4 regions of the Neorhizobium tunisiense genome follow, and region 1 is predicted to be linked to each of the others. Evidence: predicted binding sites of a transcription regulator. Region 1 holds the regulator's gene; each other region holds the start of a gene.
What was found. The regulator LexA, encoded in region 1, represses DNA repair genes until DNA is damaged. The targets are predictions, from matches to a motif close to TGTTCNNNNTGTGTTCNG.
Positions count from the first base shown of each region.

Region 2: the regulator LexA is predicted to act here: its motif matches at 2,306-2,323, upstream of ABCW43_RS05280 (sel1 repeat family protein).
Region 3: the regulator LexA is predicted to act here: its motif matches at 2,851-2,868, upstream of ABCW43_RS07390 (PA0069 family radical SAM protein).
Region 4: the regulator LexA is predicted to act here: its motif matches at 2,898-2,915, upstream of ABCW43_RS27520 (ImuA family protein).

Region 1 is NZ_JBDIUU010000001.1:385,997-391,773, forward strand. Features, by position in the region: gene kdsA (3-deoxy-8-phosphooctulonate synthase) at 1-260, opposite strand, end outside; gene ABCW43_RS02020 (VOC family protein) at 265-1,137, opposite strand; gene lexA (transcriptional repressor LexA) at 1,338-2,057, shown strand; gene ABCW43_RS02030 (ComEC/Rec2 family competence protein) at 2,038-4,545, opposite strand; gene gltA (citrate synthase) at 4,833-5,777, shown strand, end outside.
Region 2 is NZ_JBDIUU010000001.1:1,004,856-1,010,632, forward strand. Features, by position in the region: gene ABCW43_RS05270 (LysR family transcriptional regulator) at 1-470, shown strand, start outside; gene ABCW43_RS05275 (pyridoxal phosphate-dependent aminotransferase) at 547-1,656, shown strand; gene ABCW43_RS05280 (sel1 repeat family protein) at 1,851-2,117, opposite strand; gene ABCW43_RS05285 (DUF2147 domain-containing protein) at 2,649-2,987, shown strand; gene ABCW43_RS05290 (hypothetical protein) at 3,561-3,779, shown strand; gene ABCW43_RS05295 (hypothetical protein) at 3,867-4,139, shown strand; gene ABCW43_RS05300 (hypothetical protein) at 4,227-4,451, shown strand; gene ABCW43_RS05305 (hypothetical protein) at 4,539-4,805, shown strand; gene ABCW43_RS05310 (hypothetical protein) at 4,892-5,146, shown strand; gene ABCW43_RS05315 (hypothetical protein) at 5,594-5,777, shown strand, end outside.
Region 3 is NZ_JBDIUU010000001.1:1,387,545-1,393,321, forward strand. Features, by position in the region: gene ABCW43_RS07370 (tetratricopeptide repeat protein) at 1-793, shown strand, start outside; gene ABCW43_RS07375 (4-(cytidine 5'-diphospho)-2-C-methyl-D-erythritol kinase) at 799-1,728, shown strand; gene moaB (molybdenum cofactor biosynthesis protein B) at 1,725-2,273, shown strand; gene ABCW43_RS07385 (glycosyltransferase family 2 protein) at 2,277-2,795, opposite strand; gene ABCW43_RS07390 (PA0069 family radical SAM protein) at 2,926-4,083, shown strand; gene rnhB (ribonuclease HII) at 4,250-4,918, shown strand; gene ABCW43_RS07400 (glutathione S-transferase family protein) at 4,955-5,590, opposite strand; gene ABCW43_RS07405 (F0F1 ATP synthase subunit B) at 5,678-5,777, opposite strand, start outside.
Region 4 is NZ_JBDIUU010000012.1:111,369-117,145, reverse strand. Features, by position in the region: gene ABCW43_RS27530 (error-prone DNA polymerase) at 1-479, opposite strand, end outside; gene ABCW43_RS27525 (Y-family DNA polymerase) at 476-1,897, opposite strand; gene ABCW43_RS27520 (ImuA family protein) at 1,938-2,876, opposite strand; gene ABCW43_RS27515 (metallopeptidase family protein) at 3,049-3,486, shown strand; gene ABCW43_RS27510 (DUF1737 domain-containing protein) at 3,502-3,708, opposite strand; gene ABCW43_RS27505 (HpcH/HpaI aldolase/citrate lyase family protein) at 3,705-4,607, opposite strand; gene ABCW43_RS27500 (hypothetical protein) at 4,715-4,942, shown strand; gene leuD (3-isopropylmalate dehydratase small subunit) at 5,080-5,685, shown strand; gene ABCW43_RS27490 (RidA family protein) at 5,702-5,777, shown strand, end outside.

The sequences.
Region 1 (5,777 bases):
ATCTCCATGGCGGTTTCGAGCCCGATGCCGCGCTTGCCGGAAATCGACGTGCGGTTGGCCTTGTCGAAGGAGGACTTATAGACGAGGCCGATACCGAGCTTGCCGCAGAGTTCCTTCAACGCGCCTGCCATCATGAAGGCGTGGTCGCGGCTCTCCATCTGGCAGGGGCCGGCGATCAGCGACAGCTTTGCATCCTGCGCGAAAACCACCTTGCCGTCTCCTTCGCCGACGGAGACGCGTGGATTGGCGGTAACTTCCATGAACCTATTCCTCGAAGCCGAACAAAACACCCTGGCCGGGCGCCGCCGAGACGAGAACACGGCCCTCCCGGCGGACGAATGCGACGTCATTAGCAGCAAGGGTGATCTCTGTCACGGCAAGATCGGTCGTCTTGAAGATGATCACCCGGCCGCGCAGCCCCTCGGCACCCGGCGTCGACGGCAGGGCGAATTCCGCTTCGAGTTGGTGATCCTGCAGGATGCGAATGCGGGCATTGGCAGCGGCAAGCTCGATCGACGCGGCCTCCGGCTTGGCCTTCGTCAGCAGCACCTGCTCCGCCAGGGGTACGAAGTCGGAGGGTGCCGAGGCCGACAGGATGATCTTGCTCAGCCCCGTGACGGCATTGGAATGGCGCTCCAGTTCGCCGCGATCGGCCGGCAGGGGATTGATCCGCTGGCACGAAAACATCAGGAAATCAGGTGCGCGGTCATCACCCGCAAAAGCCAGCCGGAAGCTCGCCTGCGTTTCGGAACCATCGGCCAAGGTCATGCCGCGGGAAAATTCCAGCACGTCGCCTGCCGAGATGCCACGCATCTTGAAACGCGCGTGATCGGCCATCGCGTCACCCGTGGCGATAACGAGCGCGGAGAACCCCTGCCTGTCGCGCCCGTTGCGGAAGGCCAGATCGCGTGCCGTAAAAACGTTACCGCGTTTGGCGGCAGCGCTTGCATGGCGGCGATTGGCAAGAGCCAGCGGCTCCAGGTAGCTGCCATCCGAGAAGAACACGCAAGCATTGGCTGTGCCGAAAGGATGAAAAGCGTCCGGCGCAACTGTAAAACCAAGCTTCGTGAGCCGGGAACGCGCAGCGGCAAGTCCCGCCACCGGCAGCACGAGATGATCGATCGGTCTTGCGTTCAAGCGAGGCCCCCCGGAATTGGAATCGCAAAGCTACTTTGGCAGCGGGCTCGCGCCGCGCAAGTGGTGTGACACGAGATATCTGGCACGCATCTATGAAGAAAAAATCTTCATACTTCACAGAAATTTAGGGACTTGCAGAACACATATGGAACATATAGTGTCCGTTCTGGATTTGTTTCCGACTCTGAGGGTGCCAAAAGATGCTCACGCGCAAACAACAGGAATTGCTTCTGTTCATTCACGAACGCATGAAGGAATCCGGCATCCCGCCGTCATTCGACGAAATGAAGGACGCTCTCGACCTCGCGTCCAAATCCGGCATCCACCGGCTGATCACGGCCCTCGAGGAACGCGGCTTCATCCGCCGCCTGCCGAACCGGGCCCGTGCGCTCGAAGTCATCAAGCTGCCGGAAGCCTATTCGCCGAGCATCCAGCCCCGCCGCGGTTTTTCGCCGAGCGTCATCGAGGGCAGCCTCGGCAAGCCGCAGCCCGTCGCGGTGCCTCCAAAGCCCGCCGCCAACGACGACCCATCGAACGCCACGACCGTTCCGGTCATGGGCCGCATCGCTGCCGGCGTGCCGATCTCGGCGATCCAGAACAATACGCACGACATTGCCGTGCCCGCCGAAATGCTCGGCTCAGGCGAACATTATGCGCTGGAGGTCAAGGGCGACTCGATGATCGAGGCCGGCATTCTCGACGGCGATACGGTGATCATCCGCAACAGCAATACGGCCAATCCGGGCGATATCGTCGTGGCGTTGGTGGACGACGAGGAAGCGACGCTGAAGCGTTTTCGCCGCCGCGGCGCTTCGATCGCGCTCGAAGCCGCCAACCCCGCCTACGAAACCCGGATTTTCGGGCCGGACCGGGTGAAGATCCAAGGCAAGCTCGTCGGCCTCATCCGCCGGTATCACTGATCATCTGCCGGACCGGTTCCGGCAATGACCTGTCAAAACCACGGCTTCGCCAATCATAGTGGCGGTGCCTGCTCCAGGGTCGATCCTCGCCCGCCATGGCGGCACGGATCTGCCAGCGCCGAACGTCGGTCGCGCCGTTGAGGAATATCTCCATGGCGCCCGCCTTGCGAAGCGTGGCGCCGTTGATCATCGGCGCGCCGGACCGGCATTGGTCGAAGCGGGCGCGCGGGGCAATGACAAGATTGGCGGCGTCGCAGGCGGCACCGGCATAACGGCTGTCCTCGACAGCGATAACGATGCCCTTGCCCGTGCGTGCCGCGCACCAGGCCTTCTGCTCACAGGTGAAGCGGCCGGCAGGCGCTCGTTTCATTTGCGACTTTGCCGTTTCGAGTTCCGCTGGGGCCAGCTCGCGCCGCTCGTTGGCTTTCTCGCCGGGAGGCTTGTCGTCGGGCGGCTTTTCCCTGGATGGCGACATTTCAGGCTTGGTGGGATCGCCGAGCAAAAGGGCCCTCTTCCATTGGTCGTAGATGAAGTCGGGCGGGCGGGCGCGATTGATGGCGACCCCCTCCCCATCTAGAACGGCGACCGTGGTCCCGTCTTCCGAGATCAGTATATCCGGCAGGGGCATCGACCGCTCATGCCAGGAAAGCAGCAGAGCAGTCATCATCAGTGGCAGCCCGATCAATCTCAGTCTCGTCCTCAGCAGCGTCAGCAGCAGAAAACCTGCGGTCGAGACGGTCAGGAACCAGGGATGCTGTCGTCCTGTGCCGACATCGCCGCCCCAGGCGGCAACGTGGTTGGCAATGGCGATCACCCACTCCAGGCCGAGGCCCATGAGCTTCATGAAGGGAGCATCGAGGCCGAACGGCATCAGCAACATGCCGGCCAGCCCGGCCGGCATGACCACGAAGGAGATGATCGGCATGGCGGCGAGGTTCGCTGCAAGGCCGTAGGTGGCGATACGGTGGAAATGTTCGACCGAGAACATTGCGGTCGAAATGCCGCCGATCAGCGAGGTCACGAAGATGCCGGCCGCGAAATTCCAGGACGTCAGAACGGGCGTCACCAGAGGGTGACGGAACGGCAGAGGTTCGGGATCGCGGCCTTCCGCCCTATGTTTCCAGAGCGCGTAGCCGGCAACCAGGGCAGCGGTGGCGGCAAACGACATCTGAAAGCTCGGCCCCAGTATTTCCGAGGGCGACATGGCGATGATGGTGAGCGCAGACAGCGCCACATTGCGCAGGCTGATCGATGGCCGATCGAAAAGGACCGCCACCAGCATGATCGCCATCATGATATAGGCCCGCTCGGCCGAAACGCCGAAACCAGAGATCAGGTAGTAGGCCGTCGCCATCATCAGGGCACCAAGTGCGGCGATCTTCTTGACCGGATAGGCCTGGGCGAAGCCCGTGAAGACGGAAAGCACGGTACGCACGCCGACAAAAAAGATGCCGGCAGCGAGCGCCATGTTCAGCCCGGAAATGGCGACGATATGGGCGAGGCCCGACAGTCGCAGCGCCTCGGTGGTGTCTTCGGAAATCGCCCGGCGCTCGTCCGTGACGATCGCCGCGGCAAAGGCGCCGGGATCTCCGGGCACGGTCTCCCGGATACGGGTTGCGATTGCGCTGCGCAGATCGAAAAGCCGGGTTTCGACGTCCGCAATCCAGCCCCGGGTTGAATGGGCGGCAGCCTGCTTTTTCGGTGCTCCATAGAAAAACCCAACAGCGCCGATGCCGTCGAAATAGGACGAAAAGGCAAAGTCGTTGAGGCCCGGCAGGGCCGGTCCCGACGGGGGTGAAATGCGGGCGCGGCCGCTGATCGTTTCGCCGGTTTTGGCCGGTTCATGGCGGGACCTTGAAAGCAGAGATACACGCTGCGGTGGGCGCCTGACTTCCGGATTGGAGGTCCGCGCGATGCGGACGATATAACGCCAACGACCCTGGGCATCGATCTCTCGACGCTCGACCACGCCGGCAAGCTCGGTCGTCACCGGCGTATCGAGAATGACAGTGGAGCGCCTCCAAGTCTCGAACTGCGCCAGCATCATGCCTGCCAGAAAGAGTGTGAGAGCGAGCGGCAAGAGGTGCGTGGTACCGGACCGGTAGCGCGAGGCGATCACAAATATCGCGCAGTCGCAAAGGAGGAGGAAATACGGCCAGAAAGCCGGGGTCTGCGGCAGCGCGAACCAGCAGGCGGCCCCTGCCCCGACGACAACGGGCAGAAAAAGGAAGCCATGGCCATAGACCGCCTCCTCCTCCAGCATGACCGGCAGACGGCGCCGCAGCCGGTCAAGCCGTCGGCTCGTGGAGCGGCGAAAGGGGCCGCCTGACGTATGAACCGGCGGGCGGCGTTCGATCGCGGGAAAAAGCTCGGCCAGATCCCGGACCTTGACCGAGTCGGATGCGCCTCCATTTATGCGGGGGTCCGGCGGCCGGGATATCAGCTTCCCTGCCTCGGCACGCGTCGGAAATGCATTTTCCTCCGGCATGAAACGCTCTATTCGCCCCACCGCCAAACATGCGGCAATGCAACCTGCGCGCTTCCTCCCCGGCCGTCAACCGGCGGTTAAATATCGGGAATTCCGAAGCGTGAAAGAGGCCTGCAACAGGAAGTTGGACATCCAAGCAAACGCCGCTGCCCAATAATTTTTCGCGCTGCACAAAATGCCGTCACGACAGCTTGGCATCAGCTTTCGGATCATATAGCTAAACTGTGGACGCTTAATTCTTGTGGCGCTTTTAGGGCGCCATGCCGCCAAAAGGTTGGAGGATCAGCATGACGGAAACAAGCGCAAATCTGGTAATCGGTGACAGAAAAGTCGATCTGCCGGTCAAGTCGGGCACCATCGGTCCCGACGTGGTCGATATCGGCGCTCTTTACAAACACACCGGCACCTTCACCTACGACCCGGGCTTCACCTCGACGGCGTCTTGCGAATCCAAGATCACCTATATCGACGGCGACGCGGGCATCTTGCTGCATCGCGGCTATCCGATCGAACAGCTGGCCGAGCATGGCGACTTTCTGGAAACCTGCTATCTGCTGCTTTACGGGGAACTGCCGACCGCAGCCCAGAAGAAGGACTTCGACTATCGCGTGACCCATCACACGATGGTGCATGAGCAGATGAGCCGCTTCTTCACCGGCTTCCGCCGCGACGCCCATCCGATGGCCGTCATGTGCGGCTGCGTCGGGGCACTGTCGGCCTTCTATCACGACTCGACCGACATCACCGATCCGCACCAGCGCATGGTCGCTTCGCTGCGCATGATCGCCAAGATGCCGACGCTTGCCGCGATGGCCTACAAGTACCATATCGGCCAGCCCTTCGTTTATCCGCAGAACAACCTGGACTATGCGTCGAATTTTCTGCGCATGTGCTTTGCCGTTCCGTGCGAAGAGTATGTGGTCAATCCGGTTCTGTCGCGCGCCATGGACCGCATCTTCATCCTGCATGCCGACCACGAGCAGAACGCTTCGACCTCGACGGTCCGCCTCGCCGGTTCCTCGGGTGCCAACCCGTTCGCCTGCATCGCGGCCGGCATTGCCTGCCTCTGGGGCCCGGCCCATGGCGGCGCCAACGAAGCAGCGCTCAACATGCTGACGGAAATCGGCTCGGTCGACAAAATCCCGGAATACATCGCCCGCGCCAAGGACAAGAACGATCCTTTCCGCCTGATGGGCTTCGGCCACCGCGTCTACAAGAACTACGATCCGCGC
Region 2 (5,777 bases), 620 kb from region 1:
ATTTCACCTATCGCGAGGCGGATATCGGGATCGTCGCCCGGAGGCCGGAATCAGGCAATGTGGCGATCCGCCGATCGGTCGCGGTTGCACACTCTATATATAGGGCGAGCGGCCTTGCCGAAGACGAGAACATCCCCTGGGTTTCGCTGGGCACCGACAGCTCCCATTCGCCTGCCGACAAATGGGTGTTCCAGCATCACGAAGCCGACATTCGCACCTGGACCAATTCGCCGGATATCCTGCCGAGGCTGATTGCCCGCGGCAACGGGCGCGGCGTGCTGCCGTGCTTCATTGGCGATTCCGTCCCCGGCCTGGTGCGAGAGGGCGGCATCATCGCCGAGCTTACCCAGACGATGTGGATCGTCGCCAACGACGACGACCGGCATCGGCCGGAGGTACGTCAGGTCATCGAAAGGCTCGACGCGCTTTTCAAACGGGAGGCGAAAAGATTTAGCGGCGATGAAGCCTAATCGGCCTCAAGCAGACTTGCATGCCGGTGAATCGACCTTATTGTGTGCCGGTTTTAGAGAACCGGAACTGAAGTCCATGCCTGCATTCTCGCGCTTTACACCGCTGATCAGCGCCCTTCCCGCCAGCGTCCCCTTCGTCGGTCCCGAGGCTATCGAGCGCAATCGCGGCCTCATGGTGAAAGCCCGTATCGGCGCCAATGAAAACGGCTTCGGCCCGGCGCCTTCCGTCATCGAGGCGATCAGCGCCGCGGCCGCAAGCACCTGGAAATATGCGGATCCGGAAAATTTCGAGCTCAAGCAGGCGCTCGCCGCGCATCTGGGCTGTCAGTCCGACAACATAGCCGTGGGCGAAGGCATAGACAGCCTGCTCGGGCTGATCGTGCGGATGGTGATCGAGCCGGGCATGCCGGTCGTCACCTCGTTTGGCGCCTATCCGACGTTCAACTTCCATGTGGCCGGCCATGGCGGCCGGCTGGTGACGGTGCCTTACGTCGACGATCGGGAACACCTCGACGGGCTGATGGAAGCCGTCCGCCGCGAAAACGCGCCGCTTGTCTATTTCGCCAATCCGGACAATCCGATGGGAAGCTGGTGGGATGCTGACAGCATCACCGCGTTTGCCAGGGCGCTGCCGGAAACCTGCCTGATGATTCTCGACGAGGCCTATTGCGAAACCGGCCCGGCCGGCGCGACGCCCGATATTGCCGCGCTGATCGACCGGCCGAACATCATCCGCACCCGGACCTTCTCGAAGGCTTACGGCATGGCCGGTTCGCGAGTGGGGTATGCGATCTCGACGCCCGGTACGGCCGAGGCCTTCGACAAGATCCGCAATCATTTCGGCATGAACCGGATCGGCGTCGCTTCGGCGCTCGCGGCGCTGAAAGACCAGGCCTACCTCGCCGAGGTGATCGGGCAGATCAAGGCCTCGCGGGAGCGGATCGCAGCGATCGCTGAAGCCAACGGGCTGAAGCCGCTCGTCTCGGCGACCAATTTCGTGGCGATCGATTGCGGTCGCGACGGCGCCTATGCGCGTTCGATCGTCGATGGGCTGATGGAGCACGGCGTTTTCATCCGCATGCCGGGTGTGGCGCCGCTCAACCGCTGCATCCGCGTGAGCACGGGGCCGGAATCGGACATGGCGCTCTTCGAAGAAGCGCTGCCGAAGGTGCTGAAGGGCCTTTAGGCCTATAGGAAAATGACCGCGCCGGCCTTGTTCCTGCCGGTCGCGGTCTCAATTTCAGGCGCCAGGCCCCGTCCGGACCCGACAGCCTTGTCTCCCGATCCCATTTTTGGGTTGAAGTCTTTTGGATTGTTCTCCCGCCGGCCCTCTTGCGGGGCCGGTCAATTCGTCGCCCATAGCGCTCCTTCAAAAGGGGCTCAGTGCATGGTCATCCATTCGCGAGCGGCGCGGAGTGCCTCAGCCAGCTGCATCTTGCTCATCGTCTGGGCGAGGTCGGCGCGCAGTTCGGCGGCGCGGTCGGAGCCCTTGATCGCGGCGATGTTGAGCCATTTGTGAGCGGAAACGAGATCGACGTCGCAACCACGGCCGGTCGCATACATCAGGCCCATTTCGCAGAAAGTGTCGGCGCGGGTTTCGCCACCCATGGTGGCCATTCCGGAATTGTTCATTTCAAAGCGTGCCATCGGTTTGATCCCTGTTAAAGCCTGTTGTTCGTCGTCTGCCCTGTTTTTGCCCTTTCGGGCTCCGTCCGGATCACCGTCTTCAAGCGGCTGTTTTGATCCTTCCGGCCGGCGGTTTTTTCCGCTCGTTTGATGACTTCACTATGCGCCCAACCTTCCAAAAGACGCCTAAAAAGCATGATTAATTCAACGAAAACAAAGTTCAAACGCTTCGTAAACTTGAGTTTTTGTTAAACATGGGATGCCTTGCATTTTAAGGATTTTGCGGAGATTTTTACGAAAAGTTTAGAAAAGGATTTAAACTGATCGCTAACCACGAATCCGGGTCGCATCGGCCAATTCGTCTCCGGCCTGTGGAAAAAGTGCCCTCCCCGAGCGCGGAAATTCCGCCGCTTTCAGCCAATCCGATATTTACCTTTACGTGTGCGTAAGATAAATTTCGGCGCGAGTTCGTGCGGAGGAATGCGAACTGGAGGAAACCGCGCCGTTTGTTGCTGCGAAGGCTCGGCGGCGGAAGCGAAGGAGGAACCTATCATGATGCACAGACTGATGCTTGCTGCCATGCTGACACTTGCCGCGACCGGAGCCCAGGCCGCCGAGGCGATCGAAGGCAATTGGAAGACCGCCAGCGGCGAGACCGCGGTGATCGGCAAATGCGGCACCGCCTATTGCGTGACGCTGAAGACCGGCAAACATTCCGGCAAACAGATCGGCAAGCTCTCCGGCAAGGACGGCGAATATAGCGGCGAGATCACCGACCCGGCGGAAGACAAGACCTATAGCGGGTCCGGCTCGGTCAGCGGCAATTCGCTCAAGATGAAGGGCTGCGTTCTAGCTATCCTCTGCAAATCGCAGACGTGGACGCGCCTCTAAGCCGATTACCCAAATATCGTCCCATATAAAGAAGTGCAGAGATGGTCGCGCCGGCAACGGCACGGCCATTTTTCGCTTCTACCCGTCAAGGGCCGCCTGAATCTTTTGCTGCGCCGCATCAAGAAAAGGCAATCTGATCACGGAAACGGCATCGACTTTGACCGCGGAATTTCGCGGAATTTCCCATGTCACAGTTTTGTGAAAAGCTTGCATACCCCTTGAACACGTTTCATGCCATAAAAAAGCCGTAAAAAAGCCACGACACCTGAAAATCCACACGCCGAGGGTGCAGAACCCCTATTCCCTAGATATCTGTCTGTTTTCGCTTATTTTTTATCTTACCAAATCGTAACTTAATCGGTTTATTTGTGGCATTTTCCAAAAAATTAGCATGCTCAGCACTTTTTACGGGTATTTCTGAGCGGCGATTTTCGTTGTCAACGTTTCGTTGACAGCAGTCGCCGAAACGAGGGCTTTCGGATCGAACCGATCGGTCCGATATCAGCATCGCAAACAGAAATTCACTCCGGTTCGACCCAAGACCGAGCCGAACATAACCCAAGGATAAAGACAATGACCAAGATCACTTCCGCAATCGCCGCAGCCCTCATCGCTTCGGCCTCGTTCGCTTCCGTCGCCCTCGCTGAAGGCGACTATTATGAAGGCGCCTCCAAGGCCTCCGCTACCGTCGATCATGTTCAGACCGGCAGCATTGCTCAGGATCAACAGAACCAGATCCAGGCTTCGGTCGACCGCGGCGACTACTACGAAGGCGCAAACCGCCCGAACTAATCGCAGCTCATTCAAGATACCGAAACAATCGTCCGCAGGCCAGGTCGCAAACTTAAAGCCGCGGAACACTCTGAAAGGACTACCACAATGACCAGGATCACTTCCGCTATCGCCGCTGCCCTCATCGCTTCGGCTTCCTTCGCCACCGCTGCCCTTGCTGAAGGCGACTATTACGAAGGCGTCTCCAAGACTTCCGCCGTCGTCGACCAGCAGCGCCCGGCAACACACCAGAAGGCCCGGGGTTCGGCCAGCTACGGCTACACGGGTTCGGTCTCCAACGCCCAGTCGAACCAGTCGTTCGACGGCACGGTCACCCTGAACCGCGGCGACTACTACGAAGGCGCAGTTCGCCCGAACTAACCGCAACTCATTCAAGACACCGAAACAATCATCCGCAGGCCAGGTCGCAAACTAAGAGCCGCGGACAACTCTGAAGGGACTACCACAATGACCAAGATCACTTCCGCTATCGCCGCTGCCCTCATCGCTTCGGCCTCCTTCGCTTCCGTCGCCCTCGCTGAAGGCGATTATTACGAAGGCGCCTCCAAGGCTTCCGCTACCGTCGACCATGTTCAGACCGGCAGCATCGCCAAGGACCAGCAGAACGCCCACCAGATTCCGGCTCCGGTCGGCCGCGGCGACTATTATGAAGGCGCAAACCGCCCGAACTAATCGCAGTTCACTCAACACACCCAAACAATCGTCCGCAGGCCAGGTCGCAAACTTAAAGCCGCGGAACACTCTGAAAGGACTACCACAATGACCAGGATCACTTCCGCAATCGCCGCAGCCTTCATCGCTTCGGCCTCCTTCGTCACCGCCGCTCTCGCCGAAGAAGGCGACTATTACGAAGGTGCGCAGCCCACCGAGCAGGCCCAGTCCGTCCATGGCGCTCGCGTCGACAGCTTCGGCTATACCGGTTCGATCGCTCGCGCCAAGGGTTCCGCCCAGTCGAACCAGTCGTTCGACGGCACGGTCACCCTGAACCGCGGCGACTATTACGAAGGCGCAGTTCGTCCGAACTAACCGCCTGATATCCAAGATACCGAACATATGTCCGCAGGCCGGGTCGCAAACTCACTGCCGCGGGCAACTCTGAAAGGGATAAGACAATGACAAAGATAACTTCCGCCCTCGCCGCAGCCCTGATCGCTTCGGTTTCGTTCGCCGGTGCAGCACTTGCTGAAGGCGACTATTACCAGGGTTCCCAGAAGACTGGGCCTGTCACGTCCATCGATCGCATGAACACCGGCAGCATCGATCGTCAGGACGGCAAGCTTCCGTTCAACAATGGCGGTGGCCGCGATAACCGTACTTCCGATCTGGACAGCGGCGACTACTACAGCGGCGTCAACCGCCCGAACTAACTCTGAAGTTCGCTCGCCATCGATAGCCGCATAGGCAAGTGCCCCGTGCGGGATCGGAAAGACTGAAAAAGCAGGATTGAGATGAAATACCAGCCGCGCGAGCGGCTGGTATTCGCAGTTCATTCAAGACACCGATTGGAAAGACGGGTCGCAATCGTCCTTCCGGTGCGTAATGGCCGGACTCTGAAACCAGCCATCGAGTTCAAGATTAAGTGAAGCTTTTCCACGAATCAATCACGTTGATGCTCTTCTTCGTGAGATTCGCTATTTTCCCCGCGGCTGGCGCCGCTCTTCTTCACGATTCCCGCCATTTCTCCATCCGGAGACAGGATTGGCGGCAATTCCCTTTCATTTTTACGGGAACGATCCGTGCTCCGAGCGATTGTACCTCCGCTGCGGCGGCGTGGATTCGCCTCGCATTATGGGAACAATGGAAAGGACAGGAAAATGAAGACCTATCTGACTTCCGGTATTGCCGCTCTTATCGTTTCGGCGGGTTTCGCCGGTGCCGCCATGGCACAGAACGCCGTCTATTCGGACCGCGATGGCCTGCCGCACTCTCCGCCGACCATCCAGCAGGATCGCGGCCAGGATCGCGGCCCGGGCGTTGATGCCATGTCGACCGGCAGCA
Region 3 (5,777 bases), 1.0 Mb from region 1:
TCCAGCCGATTCGCCGATGCGCCGCATTTCCGAGCTGCAGCTCGGCGTGACGCTTTCCGACACCGGCAAGGTGGACGAAGCCAAGCAGCACCTGAAGTCGCTGATCGATTCCGATCCCTCCGACATCCGCAGCTACATCGCCTATGGCAGCGTCCTTTCCGACGCCAAGGACTACAAGACCATGGCGGAAACCTACGACAAGGCTGCCGAGGTCATCGGGCCTGTGCCGAAGCCCGGCGACTGGACGATCTTCTTCCAGCGCGGCATCGCCTACGAGCGGCTTAAGAACTGGGCGAAGGCCGAGCCAAACTTCCGCAAGGCACTCGAGCTCAACCCGGAACAGCCGCAGGTCCTCAACTATCTCGGCTATTCGCTGGTCGACATGAACAAGAACCTCGACGAAGGCCTCGACATGATCAAGCGGGCCGTCGATGCGCGCCCGGATGACGGCTATATCGTCGATTCGCTCGGCTGGGCCTATTTCCGGATGGGCAAGTTCGACGACGCCGTGACCGAGCTCGAACGCGCGGTGCAGCTGCGCGCCGGCGATTCGACGATCAACGACCATCTCGGCGATTCCTACTGGCGCGTCGGGCGCAAGCTCGAAGCCGTCTACCAGTGGAACCGGGCTTTGATTTCGGAAGGCGAGGATATCAACCGCGAGCAGATCAAGGAAAAGATCGAGAAGGGCCTGGCGCCGCTCGATCCGAACGCCACGACCGCCGACCGCAGCCCGACGGAACCCGTGGCCCCCGCCCCGCCGGCGCCGGCCAATCCCGACAAGAAATCCTGACGCGCATGTTTCTGGACAATCCGTCATCCGACACCTCGCTCGCCGACAAGGCGGGCCTTTTCGAGCTGGCGCCCGCCAAGATCAATCTCGCCCTGCACGTGACCGGCCAGCGGGCCGACGGTTATCACCAACTCGAAAGCATCGTGACTTTTGCGGATACGGGCGATCGGTTGTGCTTTAGCGGTGCGGACATCGACGATTTTTCCGTTTCCGGCCGGTTCGCCTCGCTGCTGCCGACCTCTGCCGAGGGCAGGCATGGCAACCTCGTGCTGAAAGCCCGCGACCTCCTGCGCCAGGCGCTGGAGAAAAGAGGCGTTTCAGCGCCGCCGGTTTCCATCCATCTCGAAAAGAACCTGCCGGTCGCAGCCGGTATCGGCGGCGGTTCGGCGGATGCGGCAGCAGCCCTGCGCGGCCTGATGCGCTTCTGGAAGGCCTGCCTGCCGGACGGGGACCTGGCAGCGCTCGGGCTTACCCTCGGTGCCGATGTTCCGATGTGTCTTAAGAGCGAGGCACTGATGGCCAGGGGGATAGGCGAGGAACTGACCGCGCTTCCCGACCTGCCTTCGCTGTCGCTGGTGCTCGGCAATCCGCTGGTCGGAGTCTCTACGCCGGATATCTTCCTCCGTCTGACGCAGAAGGAAAACGCGGCGATCGGCCCGTTCGAAAGCGACTGGATCGGCTTCCTGAAAACTCTCCGGAACGATCTTGAACCGCCGGCGCGCTCGCTGGTGCGCGAGATCGACCAGATTTCCAGCCTGATCGGCGCGGAGGGCACGATGCTGACGCGGATGTCCGGTTCGGGCGCTACCTGTTTCGGGATATTTCCTTCCTTCGAAGCGGCGGAAAAGGCGGTGGAAAACCTTAACGGCCAGAAGCCGGAATGGTATTTTCAGGCGGTGAGAACCGTTGGCCAAGCGCCCGAGAAAACCCAATGAACCGGATCGACGACACCCGTTCCTTCATCCCCGTCGGCATCGCCGTGCTGACCGTTTCCGATACGCGCACGCTTGCCGACGACAAGTCTGGCGACACGCTGGTGGCGCGGATTGCGGAAGCCGGCCATGAGCTGAAGGCGCGCGCGATCGTGCCCGACGACAAGGACCGCATTGCCGGCCGGGTGCGGGAATGGACGCTCGATCCGGATATCGACGTGGTGATCACGACGGGCGGCACGGGTTTTACCGGCCGGGACGTGACGCCTGAAGCGCTCGAACCACTGTTCGAAAAGCGCATGGACGGCTTTTCCGAAGTGTTTCACCGGATTTCCTACGACAAGATCGGCACGTCGACGATCCAGTCGCGGGCAACCGGCGGTGTGGCGAACGCCACCTTCATCTTCGTGCTGCCGGGTTCGCCCGGCGCCTGCAAGGATGCCTGGGATGGCATTCTGAAGGCGCAGCTCGACTACCGCCACATGCCCTGCAATTTCATCGAGATCATGCCGCGGCTCGACGAGCACCTGAAGCGCGGCGGCAAATAGCTGCTACCTGACTGCAGCGGCCACCCAGGCCGGGATCATCTCGCTGGCGAGCTTCGACACTTTCTGGCCGCGCGCAAGGGTTTCCAGGTCCATGCCCGATTTTGCCAGCGCGATCGCCTGCCGCTTCGGCAGCAGCATGCCATATTCCAGCGGCGGCACGGCGCGGCCGATACGCTTGAAGAACGGCCGCCGGTAATTGCGCGCCGGCGCGAACCGGGCCGGCTGCTTGTTCAGCGCGATATATTCCATCACCTCGTCGATCCAGCCCGCCTGCAGCCGGGCACCGGGTTCGACCAGCAACAGCCATTCGCCGCGGGCGCTGCGCAGAATATCCTTGATGTCCCAGTGGCCATGAAAACGGCAGCCGGCCGCGTCGGCGACGCGGGAGGAACCGTCCCGCGAACCGTGATCGAGCACCACGACATCGCTTACGAGCCCCTCCACCGCAGCGGATACGAGCACCGAGAGTGTCTGCGCCAGCTCGGATTCCTGGTCGCGGCATTCCATAATGACAGTCAGCATTCCTGACATGTAACGCATTGCCACAAGGAACGCCACAAATGCCGACCCCAAATTTTGTTCTTGCAATGTTCTCGTTTTGCGGCTAGGAATTTAATCAGCAGGAACGGGGATTTCCCCTTCAGGAGCTACCATGAACGAGCTGCATCAATTGCGGCAGGACGCTTTCGCGCCTGCCCATACGGCCGATATTGCCGATGCGTTGGTCAAGTCCTCCGGTCTTCGGGTGGAGGTCGACCGACGTCGCGGACGCGGCGCAGGTCTCAATCCGAGCGGCCGTTTCGAAGAAGAGCGCCGCGAGGCATTCGACGACGGCTGGCAGACACTGGAGGAACTCGAACCGTTCAGGACCGAGGTGCAGGTGGAAAAGCCGCGCACCGCAATTACCCGCAACGAATCGCCGGACCTGTCCTTCGATCGCTCGATCAATCCCTATCGTGGCTGCGAACATGGCTGCATCTACTGCTTCGCCCGACCGACCCACAGCTTCATGGGCCTTTCCCCGGGCCTTGATTTCGAATCAAAACTGTTCGCCAAGCCGGACGTGCCGAAACTGCTCGAGCGGGAGCTGAGCCGCCCGGACTACAAGGTGCGGGCGATCGCGATCGGCACCAATACCGACCCCTATCAGCCGATCGAGCGGGAATGGCGGATCATGCGGCAGATCCTGGAAGTGCTGCAGAAGGCCAATCATCCGGTCGCGATCGTCACCAAGTCGGCGCTAATCACCCGCGACATCGACATTCTCGCCGACATGGCTTCGAAAGGGCTCGCAAAGGTCGGGATTTCCGTGACCACCCTCGACCGCAAGCTTGCCCGCGCCATGGAGCCGCGCGCCTCGACCCCTCCCAAGCGCCTCACGGCCATCAAGGCGTTGACCGATGCCGGCATTCCGGTAGCGGTCATGGTGGCACCCGTCATTCCGGCGCTCAACGACCACGAGATCGAGCGGATTCTGGACGCCGGCCATGCGGCGGGGGCAACGGAGGCAAGCTACGTGCTCCTGCGCCTGCCGCTGGAGGTGAGCCCCCTCTTCCGCGACTGGCTGCTGCAGAACTATCCGGACCGTTACAGGCACGTGATGTCGCTCGTCCGCTCGATGCGCGGCGGCAAGGATTATGACGCCGAATGGGGCAAGCGGATGAAGGGTGCCGGTCCCTATGCCTGGCAGATCGGCCGCCGCTTCGAGATGGCGACCAAGCGGCTTGGCATGGTGCGGCGTGGCCTGCCGCTGCGCGACGACATTTTCCTCCGCCCCGACGGCGGCGGCATCCAGCTTTCGCTGCTCTGATCTGACCGGCCTCCGGTCCGATTGCGAATCTCAATTTTCGACGCGACCCGCCCTGTCCCCGCGTCGGAAAACACCCCGGTTCCACCGCCGCCCCTCGGTGGATAGCGACGCCGCAATCGCCCGCCGGGGGTTGCAGGAGGTCGGGACGACGTGCGAGGTTGCCGCCATGTTACCTCGTACGTCGCCCGATTCTCCGATGCTTTTCGAAGACGTTCCGCTGGTTCCGGATTTCAGTCTGGAGCTTGTGGCGCGTCAGGCCGGCCACTGGCCGGTCGCGGGCACGGATGAGGCGGGGCGGGGTCCGCTGGCAGGTCCGGTTGTCGCGGCCGCGGTCATCCTCGACCCGGACAATATTCCGGACGGCCTCAACGATTCCAAGCAGCTGACTCTTAATCAGCGGGAGGTTCTGTTCGAGGCGATCATGGCGACGGCGGAAGTTTCGATCGCCGCGTCCGGCCCGCGCCATATCGACGAGCGCAATATCCTCCGCGCCAGCCTCGACGCCATGCGTCGCGCGGTAGCCGGGCTTGCGGTTACGCCGGCCTATGTGCTTGCCGATGGTCGCGACGTGCCACAAGGCCTTTGCTGCCCCGGCAAGGCCGTCATCAAGGGCGATGCCCGCTCCGTCTCGATCGCCGCCGCCTCTATTATCGCCAAGGTCACCCGCGACCGGATGATGACCCGCGCGCACCTGGTCTTCCCGGCTTACGGGTTTGCCAACCACGTGGGGTATGGGACGGCGCAACACCGCGCTGGCATCGAGGCACATGGCCCCTGCTCGCTGCACCGGATGAGCTTTCGGCCGCTCAAGAAGGATGAACTGCCAGAGGCGTAAGCCGGTAGAAATCTACGGCCTGTCCGGCGAAGCCGCTCAGCTCGTCGGTATCGTCTTGAGCATGCTCGGCCGCACGGATACCCGCTCCCACCAGGACATCAGGCCGGAATGCTTGCCCAGCAGGTCGTTTGCGACGGGTGACTTCATGAAATAGTCAATCATTGGCGCCAAATGAAGGTCCGCCAGGCTGATCCCATCCCCGCAGAGCCAGGCAGAGTTCTGCAGGTCGGCAAGGGCCTTCAGGCAAGTCGGCGCCCTTTCGAGCGCAGCAGTGAGGCGAGCGGCATCCGTCTGCCTGCCGTTGGCGGGTTTGGAAACCTGCTCGACATAAATGCCCCACACGAGTGTTGGGTAGACGTAGCTGTCCGCAATGCCAATCATCTGGTTCATGCGCGCTCGAATGCGAGGGGTGTCTGTCTGCAACGCGGGACCATCAAAGGCCTCGTCCACATAACGCGTGATCGCTCCCGTCTCGTAGAGCTTAAAGTCGCCATCTTCAAACGCGGGGATGCGCCCGAAAGGCTGGCGTTCGAGGTATGACGCTGGCGGACCACCTGACGCAAAGACATCGACCGGAACCAGTTCGTGGTCCACACTTTTCTCCAGGAGGACGAGGCGTACCGTCCGCACATAAACGCTGTAGTCCGCGCCGAACAATCGTGGCTTGCGCATGACGCTCTCCGTAGAAATCCTCTATGTCCCAAAAACAAAAAAGGCCGGGTTTTCGCCCGGCCTTCTGGAAGTCTTATGTGATTGAAATCAGTTCAATCGCGACTGCACCTTGCCGACGGCGTCCTTAAAGAGCGTGTCCTGGGTGGAAGCGTCGGCCTTGCGGGCGATGACGCTCTGAGCGGCGGCG
Region 4 (5,777 bases), on a different contig from region 1:
TAAACCGAGTCTTCCAAGCGAGAAAAATCCGGCACGACCGCCAGCATCATCTCGTCGCACCATTCCAGAAGATCCCACTCTTCCAGAATGCAGGCCCCCTTGTCTGCCCTGAGTTTCCCCCGGCTCAGCAGGCGGCAGAGATTGGCCCAGCCCTTCCGGTTCTGCGGATAGGCGAGAATATCAGGCGTCTTGTCGGAAAAAACGAGCCGCGCTCCCGGATGAAACGCGCAAGGGAGGATGGCCGCTTCCTCGTCTTTCTTTTTGCCCGGCTTCTGCTGAAGTTCGTATGTTTCCTTCATGTTTCTGACTTGGCTATGCGCCCTCACCACGCCGGCAACGGAATTCCTGTCGGCGATACCAAGACCGGACAAGCCGGACACGCTGGCCGCGATGATCATCTCCTCAGGCTTGGCCGCTCCCTCCAGGAAGGAGAAATTGGTCTTGGCGCCGATCTCGAAAAAGGCGGGAGCATCGGTCATGCGAAAATCCCGTGCACGCGCCAGGTCGGCGCGGTTTTGCCGGCGACGTAATGGCCCGCGCGGAAAACCCAGAAGCGGCGGCCCGCCTCGCTTTCCAACCGGAAATAATCGCGTTCCTCCGCATCCTCCTCGTCATGCCACCATTCCGGCGAAATCCGCTCCGGTCCCTCGGCACGAATGACCTTGTGGACGATGCGGCGCCAGCGGAAACGCTGGGGAGGCCCATCCGGCACCGTTGCCGCAAAAGCTTCAACGAGTTCCGGATGACGAAAGAGCCGCAAAGGCCGGTCGCTTCTCGGCACGAAGGCGAAAAGCTCCTCGGTTTTTTCCCGGACGATCCTTGCTGCAATCGCCGGGACGAACACTTCCGCACGCTCCGGCACATGGCTCTGTTTTGGTTCGGCGACCTGCAGACAGTCAGCCCCGAGCCGGGCCGAAACCCGATCGACAAAATCGGCAAGCGAGATTTCGCCATTGCCATTGCCGGTGAAATCACCCTGGGAAATCGTGAAGACATCGTATTGCAGCACGTTGAGGCGCAGGAGCTCGAAACCAAAGCCGGCATCGAGATCATCGTGCACGGCGTTCAGGCGCTCGGAAAACAGCGACGAGATTCGTTTCGAATCCTGCAGCGGCTGAGAGGCACCGGCCGCGATGCGAAACACCCGGCCATCGACCCGAAAAAGAACCAGTTCAAAAACCCGCCCGCCGACACCGCGCGCTTCCAGTTCCGATTTCAACGAAATGGCAATCTGGCCGGTCAACTGCAGAATATGTTCTTCAGCCTGGATCGGTTCGGCGAGTCGCCGCTCGGCGGAAAGGGCCGCCACAGGACGGCGAGGCGAAATGGCCTCTTCATTGTTCCCGAGCGCCTGATCCAGACGAAGCAACAGATGCGTGCCGAAACGGCGGGCCAAAGGCGCACGCGGCATGGGCAGAAGGTCCCCGATCCTTTTCAGTCCGAGCTTGTAGAGCGATGCAACAGTGACCTCATCGATGCGCAGGGCGTTGACCGGCAGAGGCGCCAGCACCTCCTCCGTCACCTGATCGGCGATCACGCCGCCGCGGCCGAAGCGGCAGGCCGCCCATGAGAGGCCCGGCGACGAGGAGATCGCTCCTTTGACATCGAAGCCCATCTGCAGAAGCCGGCCAAGAATATCCTTCAGTAGGGCTTCCTCGCCGCCGAAGAGGTGGGCACAGCCGGTGATGTCGAGAAACAGGCCTTCACGGCCGTCCAGCGCCACCAGCGGGGTATAACGATCGCACCAATCGGCGATTGCCTCGAGAAGGTTCTGGTCCGCGGCGCCATCTTCGTCCACCACGTCGATCTTCGGAAACATGGCGCGCGCCTCAGCCAACCCCTGCCCGCGCTTCAGCCCGAGGCGTTCGGACACCTCATCGAGCGCTGTGAGCCGCATGGCGTTTTCCCGCCGGCCGGCACAGAGGATCGGCGGATGTTCAGGACGCTCTTTCGAACGCCATGACAGTCCCCAGAGCCGGCGCGCGATCCTGTCGGTCGGCAGATGCGGGAAAACGAGCGCCAGGATGCGCTGGCGGGTTGCGGAAAGAAAAAGCCTCTCCTGCGTCTCGGCCGAGGGAAAATTGACGGTCATGGGGGTTCCACTCCAGAAGCAAGGACAGCGGAGCCGGATTGCGGCTCTTCTCCAGGGTGAGTTTAAAAACGGGATGACCGATGCTGCCGCCAAGCACGGATCCATTCGGAAGATGCCGGGGAGCCGCCGGGGCCGGTTCGACAAGAAAGCGGAACGAGGCGCTGCTCGCCTCCTCTTCTCCCGCATGCCGTAATACAAAGAGCGGCCGCCCCGCCGCCTTTGCCCTGAGACCCAGCCTGCGGCTTTCAGTGAGCCCGAAATGCTTGGGGTTCCCCCGGATTTCGAGAATAACGGCGACAAGAGCCCCGCTCGCCAATGCGGTTTCCGCAAGCCACAGGGCATCGTCCAGCTTGCGTGGCGAGGCGTAAAGAATATCCCGTTGGCTCAATCCGAATTGTTTGAGACCGATGGAATAGGGAATTCCGGCCTCCTGCATGGAGAGGACATCACAGATCCAGAGAAGCGGCGCCTCGCTCGGCTGTCTCGCTTTGAGGTGAGACGCCAGCGAGAGAGCAAAGCCGCTTGCTGCCCCGGCATCCCCCGTCAAGTGAGAACGGATTTCCGTGATGCCGTCGAGCGGCAGGCCCCCTTCCAATGCGGTCTCCATCGTTGTTATGCCGAACGGCAGACGGGGTGGCTTGTCCCTGGATTTCCTGCCCTCCGGATCGGCAGCCGAGTCCGCCTGTTCCGCCGCGGCAAGCGCCGGCAGAGATTTTCCTTCCAGTCTGGCGATCTGTTCGCGCAGGGCAAAAAGCGTCTCCTGCGCCGTGGCGTGCTCGGCCATGGCGTCAGCTCCATCTGTATATGTTCTCTTTATGTTCTTATGGATTCCAGAGCTGCCCGAAAGAGTCAACAGCCAAATCCTGGGAATCTTTTCCTTGGAGGGTAGGCCGATGATTCTTCACTCGAAAAATATCGCGCAAGGTACTATATGGGCCTGATCAGAAGGAGAGCCTATGGCCCGCATCGACCAGACCGACGATTGGCAGGATCGCCACGCGCCGACGATCAGCGCATTCGAGTCGTTGGCGATCGAGGCCTATGGTCATTTACCGGAGGAATTCCGGGCTCTCACCGCCAACCTGACGATCGAGATCGAGGATTTTCCGGACGACGACGTTTTCGAGGACATGGCACTCGAGACACCCTTCGACCTGCTCGGCCTTTTCGAAGGCCGCGGCATTTCCGAGCGGTTCAACATGGAAACGGGCGAACTGCCGAACCGCATCCGGCTTTATCGCCGGCCGATCCTGGACTACTGGGCGGAAAACGAGGAAACCCTGGGCGATATCATCACCCATGTGCTGATCCACGAGATCGGCCACCATTTCGGCCTCAGCGACGACGACATGGAGCGCATCGAGGCGAGCGCCGAGGAAGCAGCCCAGCGCTGATCCTCTGGCTGTAGCTTATTGCTCGCCGAGCTTCATTTCGGGATCGTATTCCTTGCCGTGAACGGTTTTCGTCACCGCCTGGCCGCACTGCATCTCGCCGGTCGTGGCGTTGAAGGCATAGGTCGGCGAGCCTGACAGCTCCCAGCCCTTGTTCAGCGCCGCCGTCACCTTGTGGCAGAAGGAGGCATCGTCGGGACCGGTGAGGAAGCGATACAGTTTCATGGCGTTCTCTTTCTTGCAGCAATGACCCGGGCCGTGGCGGCAAGTTTTTCGGCCTCCACCAGGTGCAGCCTTTCGACCATTTTGCCGTTGAGGTTGATGACGTTGAGATGTTGCGCTTGCGGTTCCGCGAAGGCGGCGATCACCGCTTCAGCCTCTTCCACGGCCCGGGGATCCGGCCCGAAATGCCGGTTGGCAGGCTCGATCTGGGCCGGATGGATCAGCATCTTGCCGGAAAAACCCATGGCGCGGCCTTGGGCACATTCCGCTTCAAAGGCTTCCGGATCCTTGAAATCGTTGAAGACGCTGTCGATCACGTCGATGCCATGGGCGCGGCCGGCGAGCACGATCTGCATCAGCCACGGCACCAGATAGACGCGGCCCGGCTGGGGCAGCACGCCTGTCTCCTTGCGCAGGTCGTTGAGGCCGACCACGAAACACTGGAGCCGCTCGTCGACAGGGGCAATCGCCGGCGCATTCAGTACGCCCTTCGGCGTTTCGATCATCGCCCAGATGGCAAGGCTGTCCGGGACCCCGGCCTCGGAAAGGATATCCGCCACCGCCTGGACCTGCGACATGTGCTCGACCTTGGGGATCAGTACCACGTCAGGGCAAACCTCGGTGACAAGATCCATGTCCGCCTTGCCGAACTCGGTTTCGAGCGGGTTGATGCGGATGATCGTTTCCCTGTCCTTGAGCGGGTTTTCCGTAAACAGCCGGCGCAGGTTGCCGCGGGCCTCGCCCTTCTTTTCCGGCGCAACCGAATCTTCCAGGTCGAAGATCACCGCGTCGCAATCGAGCCCATGCACCTTTTCCAATGCCCTTGTATTGCCGGCCGGCACGCTCAGGATCGAGCGACGAAGGTGAACGGAGGCAAGTTTGATATCGGTCAAGGCGGTCATCGCCGCTTTGTGCCAATCTTTTTGGTCTGCGGCAATACTGCATGCCCAAAGCCCCTTGCAAGAAAGGGCGCAAGGCGCCACATTCCTTGATGAGAAAGGTATATACCATGCAAAACATCCGCGTATTCTTCGTCATCATATCGGCCATTGCCGTGCTCGCCATGGCAGCGCTTCTGACGGCTTCGCTGACCGTCGCCTTTGCCGGCATTCTTGCAGTTCTGTCCATCGGGCGGGCGCTTTCGGCGCGGCTGAAGCCGGTTCCGGTGCGGGCCAAGGCGAACAAACGCGAGATGCGCGTCTGGAACGACGGCCGCGGCACGATCATCGATCTTTGATCGTTTCGAAGCGATAGACAGACGAATGCGCCGGTTTCCGGCGCCTTGGCGTACCAGTTCACGCCAAACAGCCCTTCAAATCCGCGTCGATTTGCTTTATGGCAGCTTCCGCAGATAAGTCCACGTGGAGGCAGATCATGGAAAAATTCACCAAGCTCACCGGCGTTGCAGCGCCGCTGCCGGTCATCAACATTGACACGGACATGATCATTCCGAAAGATTACCTCAAGACCATCAAGCGTACCGGTCTTGGCAAGGGTCTCTTCTCGGAAGCCCGCTACAAGGACGACGGTTCTGAAAATCCTGATTTCGTGCTGAACAAGCCGGCCTATCGCAACGCCAAGATCCTGGTTGCGGGCGACAATTTCGGCTGCGGTTCCTCGCGCGAACACGCGCCGTGGGCACTTCTCGATTTCGGCATCCGCTGCGTCATCTCGACCAGCTTCGCCGACATTTTCTACAATAACTGTTTCAAGAACGGCATCCTGCCGATCGTCGTTTCCCCGGAAGATCTTGAAAAGCTGATGGACGATGCCGAGCGCGGCTCGAACGCCATCCTCTCGATCGACCTGGAAGCCCAGGAAATTACCGGTCCGGATGGCGGCTCGATCCATTTCGACATCGATCCCGGCCGTCGCCACATCATGCTCGAAGGCCTCGACGACATTGCCTCGACGCTGAAGAGCGATGCTGCCATCAGCGCTTTCGAAAACAACAACCGAGCCGCTCGCCCCTGGCTCTGATTTCCGGAGCATCCTGATGGTCAAGCGGATTTCCTCCGGATCGCCCTTCGAAGCGCGGATCGGCTATTCGCGCGCAGTGGTGGATGGCGACA